Regions from separate parts of the Proteus sp. MB838 genome, predicted to be linked through region 1. Evidence: predicted binding sites of a transcription regulator. Region 1 holds the regulator's gene; the other holds the start of a gene.
What was found. The regulator CRP, encoded in region 1, controls carbon source genes, mostly activating them, when cyclic AMP is high. The targets are predictions, from matches to a motif close to ATGTGANNNNNNTCACAT.

Region 1 (3,435 bases):
GTTCAAGTGGTGCAGGTACTACTACAACCAGCCAAGCTTTTCGTAAAATATTTCAGCAACTCAACGCCCATGCAGCCTCTATTGAAGGGGATAGTTTTCACCGTTATACACGCCCTGAAATGGATATGACCATTAGAAAAGCGAAAGAGCAAGGACGGCATATCAGCTATTTTGGCCCTGAAGCCAATGACTTTAATTTATTAAGTTCAACCCTAAGTCACTATAGCCAAACAGGGCAAGGGCAATTTCGCAAATATCTTCATTCTTATGATGAAGCAACCCCTTATAACCAATTACCCGGGACATTTACACCTTGGGAAGCATTGCCAGAAAAAACAGATATTTTATTTTATGAGGGATTGCATGGTGGAGTCGTTACCGATCAACATAATGTCGCTCAACACGTTGACCTATTAGTCGGTGTTGTGCCTATTGTTAACCTTGAATGGATACAAAAATTAATTAGAGACACCACAGAGCGCGGGCACTCTCAAGAAGCGGTGAGAGATTCTGTGGTACGTTCGATGGATGATTATATCAGTTACATCATTCCACAGTTTTCTCGTACTCATATCAATTTCCAACGCGTTCCTACGGTGGATACCTCTAATCCCTTCTCAGCTAAAGCTATTCCAACACTGGATGAAAGTTTTATTGTTATTCGCTTTCGTGGCTTAACCGATATCGATTTCCCTTATCTATTGGCAATGTTGCATGGTTCATTTATGTCGACTATCAATACTATTGTTGTTCCAGGAGGGAAATTAGGCTTAGCGATGGAATTAATCATGGCACCACTGGTGAAGAAATTATTGAATGGTGAAAAAATTAGCTAAAATAGATATGTTATTTTTGACGAAAATAATATCCCCGTATTTTAGGGATATTATTTTATATATTAAAATTTATTTTAAAATATCAAATTTATTCAGGATCTTTAATTTCAAAAGAGTGCGTAATATTGGCCGCTTTTCCTAACATTAAAGAAACAGAGCAATATTTTTCTGCTGATAATTGTACAGCTCGCTCAACAATTTTATCTGTCAACGCTTTGCCGGAAACAATGAAATGTAAATTAATATCAGTAAATAAACGAGGTGCCTCTTCACGACGCTTTGATGTTAATTTTACCTCACATTCAATGACTTGGTGGCGACCTTTACGTAAGATACTCACCACATCAATAGCACTACAACCACCCGCAGCAATTAATACCATTTCCATCGGACTAGGCACTTTATCACCTGAATTACCATCCATCATAACTTGATGGCCGGAAGATGATTCGCCAACAAAAGATAAATCTTCAACCCATTTAACACGTGCTTCCATTTTATTTTTCCCCTAAATACAACTAAGACTAAAAGAGTACATTCTCATAATTCAACTAGCAATTAGCAAATAGGTTTATTATGCTGACTGCGTAAAACGAGACTTAATGCGTTAACTGTGTTAAAAACAATATCTGCTTGATGATAGTGGTTAAGATCAATGCATTATTTTCTCATTTATTATAATCTATTCCTTATTAACTTTCCGAATTCTCAGGAAGTTAATCGGTAAAGATAGGATTTTAAGCACGCTGTATCAAAAGGGTGTCAATCCGTTTTGAAAGGCTGCATTAACGTACAGAGGATAACGCGAATGGTTCTCGGCAAGCCGCAAACAGACCCGACTCTTAAATGGTTTTTGTCACACTGCCATATTCACAAATATCCATCCAAGAGCACGCTGATCCACCAAGGTGAAAAAGCGGAAACACTTTATTATATTGTTAAAGGTTCCGTGGCTGTTCTTATTAAAGATGAAGAAGGAAAAGAGATGATCCTTTCCTACCTAAACCAAGGTGACTTCATCGGTGAACTTGGATTATTTGAAGAAGATCAAGAACGTAGTGCATGGGTTAGAGCAAAAACAGCCTGTGAAGTAGCAGAAATTTCCTATAAAAAATTCCGCCAATTAATTCAGGTCAATCCTGACATTCTGATGCGCCTTTCCGCTCAAATGGCGAATAGATTACAAACCACATCAGAAAAAGTAGGTAACCTTGCTTTCCTTGATGTAACAGGTCGTATTGCACAAACTTTATTAAATTTAGCTAAACAACCTGATGCAATGACGCATCCTGATGGCATGCAAATTAAAATTACACGTCAGGAAATCGGTCAAATTGTAGGTTGTTCACGTGAAACTGTAGGCCGTATTTTAAAAATGCTGGAAGATCAAAACCTCATTTCAGCACACGGTAAAACTATCGTTGTTTACGGTACTCGTTAAGTTGCATTGAAAACAGCCCATTTAACTGATGGACAGTGATTATTTTGTATGAAGCCCCATCGCAATGATGGGGTTTTACATTTGAATTCACTCTGCTTTTACAAACTCATCAAGCGCTTTTCGTAACGCATTCATGCCCTCTTGTAACTCTTCGAGGGTAATAATCAACGCTGGCGTAAAGCGTATTACATCAGCCCCGGCATTTAACATCATTAAGCCATGCTTAGAGGCCAGTGCAAGTAACTCTTTTGCTTTACCTGCATACAGTGGTGCTAACTGCGCGCCAATTAATAAGCCTTGTCCACGAATTTGAGAAAACACAGCATAAGTTTGGTTTATCGCCTGCAATTCATCCACTATCCAACGATGACGCTCACTGACACCTTCTAATACCGCCTGAGTGTTGATTAAATCAAAAGCAGCATTGCCTACTGCACAGGCTAATGGGTTCCCCCCATAAGTCGTACCATGTGTTCCTACCCCCATTACCGAAGCGATATCCTCGGTGGTTAACATCGCACTGAGAGGAAAACCACTACCTAATGCTTTGGCACTGGTAATAATATCGGGCTGTATATCATAGTGCATATAAGCAAATAGTTTGCCGGTTCGCCCCATACCCGTTTGTACTTCATCAAGAATTAATAGCGCTTGATGCTTATCACATAGTGTACGTAAGCCATGCATAAACTCCGCTGTCGCCGGTGTCACTCCGCCCTCACCTTGGATAGGCTCCAGTATTACGGCACAAGTATGAGAGTCAATCACGGCTTTTACAGCATCAAGAGAGTTAAAAGGGACATGTATAATATCCGCAGGTTTAGGACCAAAACCATCCGCATATTTAGGTTGTCCCCCAACAGAGACTGTAAAAAATGTTCTACCATGAAAGGCGTGGTGGAAGGCAATTATCTTCGTTTTATAAGGATTATGACGGGTAATAGCGTAATGTCGTGCTAATTTAAGTGCGGCTTCATTCGCTTCTGCCCCAGAATTGGCAAAAAAGACACGCTCAGCAAAAGTATGTTGGATTAATTTCTGAGCTAAACATAATGCTGGCTCATTAGTAAACACATTACTTACATGCCAAAGCTTCTCACTTTGCTCTTGCAGTGCTTTATTCAATAGTGGATGCGCATGCCCAAGCGCTAGAACAGC
Region 2 (3,435 bases), on a different contig from region 1:
GCCGGTAATGCGTGAAACTGAACACTATTTCTTTGATCTCCCAGCCTTTAGCAATATGTTGCAAGAGTGGATCCGCTCCGGTGCATTGCAAGAGCAAGTAGCCAATAAGATGCAAGAGTGGTTTGACAGCGGTCTGCAACAGTGGGATATCACCCGTGACGCCCCTTATTTCGGTTTTGAAATCCCTGATGCGCCGGGTAAATATTTCTATGTTTGGTTAGACGCCCCTATTGGTTATATGGGCTCATTCTTAAACCTATGTGAAAAACGTGGTGATTTAAGCTTTGATGAGTTCTGGAACAAAGAGAGCAAAACTGACTTATACCATTTTATCGGTAAAGATATCGTTTATTTCCACAGCTTATTCTGGCCGGCAGTGTTAGAAGGTAGTGAATACCGTAAACCAACCAACCTATTTGTGCATGGCTATGTCACCGTCAATGGTGCGAAGATGTCAAAATCTCGCGGCACCTTTATTACGGCACGTGCCTATCTTGATCACTTTGATGCTGATTGCCTACGCTATTACTATGCGGCAAAACTTTCATCACGTATTGATGATATTGACCTAAACTTAGAAGACTTTGTACAGCGTGTAAACAGCGATATCGTCAACAAGGTGGTTAACCTCGCGTCCCGTACTGCGGGTTTTATCAGTAAACGCTTTGATGGCAAATTAGCGGCAAGCCTTGATGATGCGAAGTTATATCAACATTTCGTCGATATGCAAGAAAGCATCGCACAATGTTTTGAAAACCGTGAATTTGGTAAAGCCATTCGTGAAATTATGGCATTAGCAGACGAAGCTAACCGCTATATTGATGAAAAAGCGCCTTGGGTGGTTGCTAAACAAGAAGGTAAAGAGGCTGAGTTGCAAGCTATTTGTACTATGGGAATTAACTTATTCCGTGTACTGATGACTTATTTAAAACCAATTCTACCTTCTTTAACAGAACGTTCAGAAGCCTTCTTACAAACTGAATTAACTTGGAATGCTCTGTCGCAACCGCTGTTAAACCATGAAATTACTAAATTTAAAGCATTGTTTAATCGTATTGAAATGGATAAAGCCAATGCAATGGTAGAAGCTTCAAAAAGTACCATTGCGCCAGTCAAAGAAATCACGGGTCCATTAGCAGACGCGCCTATTCAAGAAACTATTAAATTTGATGATTTTGCCAAAATTGATATGCGCATTGCTGAAATTAAACAGGCTGATTTCGTTGACGGCTCAGATAAGTTGCTAAAATTAATACTGGACTTAGGGGGAGAAACACGCCAAGTATTCTCCGGCATTCGTTCTGCATACCCTGATCCGAAAGTATTAGAAGGTCGCTTAACTGTTATGATTGCAAACCTAGCACCTCGCAAAATGCGTTTTGGAATTTCAGAAGGTATGGTGATGGCCGCAGGCCCTGGTGGTGAAGATATTTTCTTACTTAGCCCAGATAGTGGGGCTAAACCGGGTCACCAAGTGAAATAAAAACTGACCTTTATTCAAAATGCAAATACAAAGCGGGGTTCTATAAAGAGCCCCGCTCTTTTTTTATTGTGATCCATAGCACACTTTGAAAATTGGTGTATGATAAATACGTCAGTTGATTTAGGACACATATCTATGAAATCTAAGCGGGTGCAGATCACAATCTGGCACTATATACGATCATTTTTTATACTTTATCTTTGTCTTTTTGCCGGTAATCTTATTTCAGCCTTATTACCTTTCGCGGTGCCAGGCAGTATTGTTGGACTACTTATTCTATTTGGTTTACTTGCCTTCCAGCTTATTCCATTACGTTGGGTAAAACCCGGTGGTAATATTTTACTGAAAAATATGTCATTGCTCTTTATTCCTATCGGGGTGGGTGTAATGAACTATTATAATTTATTAAGCCAACAACTCTTTCCTATTGTTCTGGCCTGTGTTGTCAGTACCTTTGCGGTGATGGCGCTAGTCGCTTACTGCTCACATTACGTGCATCGTGAACGTCCTATTATCGGTGCTAAACCCGATAAAGTAGAGGATGTAGAATTAGCAGAACAACAAGACGACGACAGAGCGTTAAGTGAGAAGAAAAAATGTTAATATTAATGAATATTTGGTGGTCATTACCGCTAACACTTATTATTTTCTACTTAGCACGTAAACTGGCTGCTCGATTTAAATGGCCTATTTTAAATCCGTTATTGATTGCTATTGTTGTTATTATTCCTATTTTATTAGTGACACACACCGCCTATGAGGATTATTTTGCCGGAAGTCGTATCCTTAACGACTTGTTGCAACCTGCTGTTGTTGCTTTAGCTATTCCTTTATATCAACAATTACACCAAATACGCGCACAATGGAAATCGTTAATTAGTATCTGCTTTATTGGTAGTATCGCCGCCATGGCTAGTGGTACAGCGATTGCATTATGGGCTGGTGCTACTCCTGAAATTGCCGCCTCCATTTTGCCTAAATCGGTAACAACCCCTATCGCAATGGCTGTTGCGGATTCCATAGGTGGTATTCCTGCAATCAGTGCTGCATGTGTTATTGCAGTAGGTATTTTAGGTGCCATTTTTGGTCATACGCTATTTAAAATATTACGTATTCCAACTCACGCTTCTCGTGGTTTAGCGATGGGAACAGTCTCTCACGCAGTGGGTACCGCAAGAGCAGCTGAAATCGATTATATTGAAGGGGCATATAGTTCATTAGCATTAATGACTTGCGGTATTATTACTTCACTTACCGCACCTTTTATTTTTCCTTTTATTTTGCACCTTTTTAGCTGATTAGCTAATTAGCTAAATCAATAGAACACATAAAAAACCTTCGTTCAGAGCGAAGGTTTTTTATGCTAATGCTAAAATCAATTTACTATAAATTTGAGATGTATCTCCCAATTAATCATTCAGTTGCAATAGTTTCATTGAAAATATGATTTTAATCACATATAAGAATAGGTAAAGATGCCTAAAATCTTACAATAGCAGAAGATTAATGGGAGACACCTATATGCATACTCGTTTTCAGGCAATTTGGTCAGATTTATCCCCTCAATTACAACAAGCACTTACGCCTTATCTTGAGCAGGATGAATTTCCGGCAATGTTCACTGCAGAACAAGTTAATGCGTTAAAAACACAGTTACAATGTAATGATGATGAGTTAGCCCTCGCATTACTGCCTGTTGCAGCCGCTTGTGCTGTGACACCTATCTCTCATTTTAATGTGGGTGCCATTGCTCGTGGTGAAAGCGGCCACTTCTATTTTGGGGCAAATATGGAGTTTGCTGGCGCCCCATTACAACAAACGGTACACGCAGAGCAAAGTGCGGTTACACATGCTTGGTTACGCGGTGAGTCTCGTTTAGTTGCCATCACAGTTAACTATACCCCTTGTGGTCATTGTCGTCAGTTTATGAACGAACTAAATAGCGGCACTCA

Region 2: a site for CRP is predicted at 1,550-1,567, ahead of ACYUCW_RS02740 (CidA/LrgA family protein). Genes of this name have one in related genera too.

Annotation. Positions count from the first base shown of each region.
Region 1 covers NZ_BAABMO010000024.1:25,191-28,625, forward strand. The annotation lists gene ACYUCW_RS11620 (phosphoribulokinase) at 1-836, shown strand, start outside; gene ACYUCW_RS11625 (OsmC family protein) at 925-1,332, opposite strand; gene crp (cAMP-activated global transcriptional regulator CRP) at 1,645-2,277, shown strand; gene ACYUCW_RS11635 (aspartate aminotransferase family protein) at 2,365-3,435, opposite strand, start outside.
Region 2 covers NZ_BAABMO010000004.1:37,581-41,015, reverse strand. The annotation lists gene metG (methionine--tRNA ligase) at 1-1,483, shown strand, start outside; gene ACYUCW_RS02740 (CidA/LrgA family protein) at 1,619-2,086, shown strand; gene ACYUCW_RS02735 (CidB/LrgB family autolysis modulator) at 2,080-2,781, shown strand; gene cdd (cytidine deaminase) at 3,005-3,435, shown strand, end outside.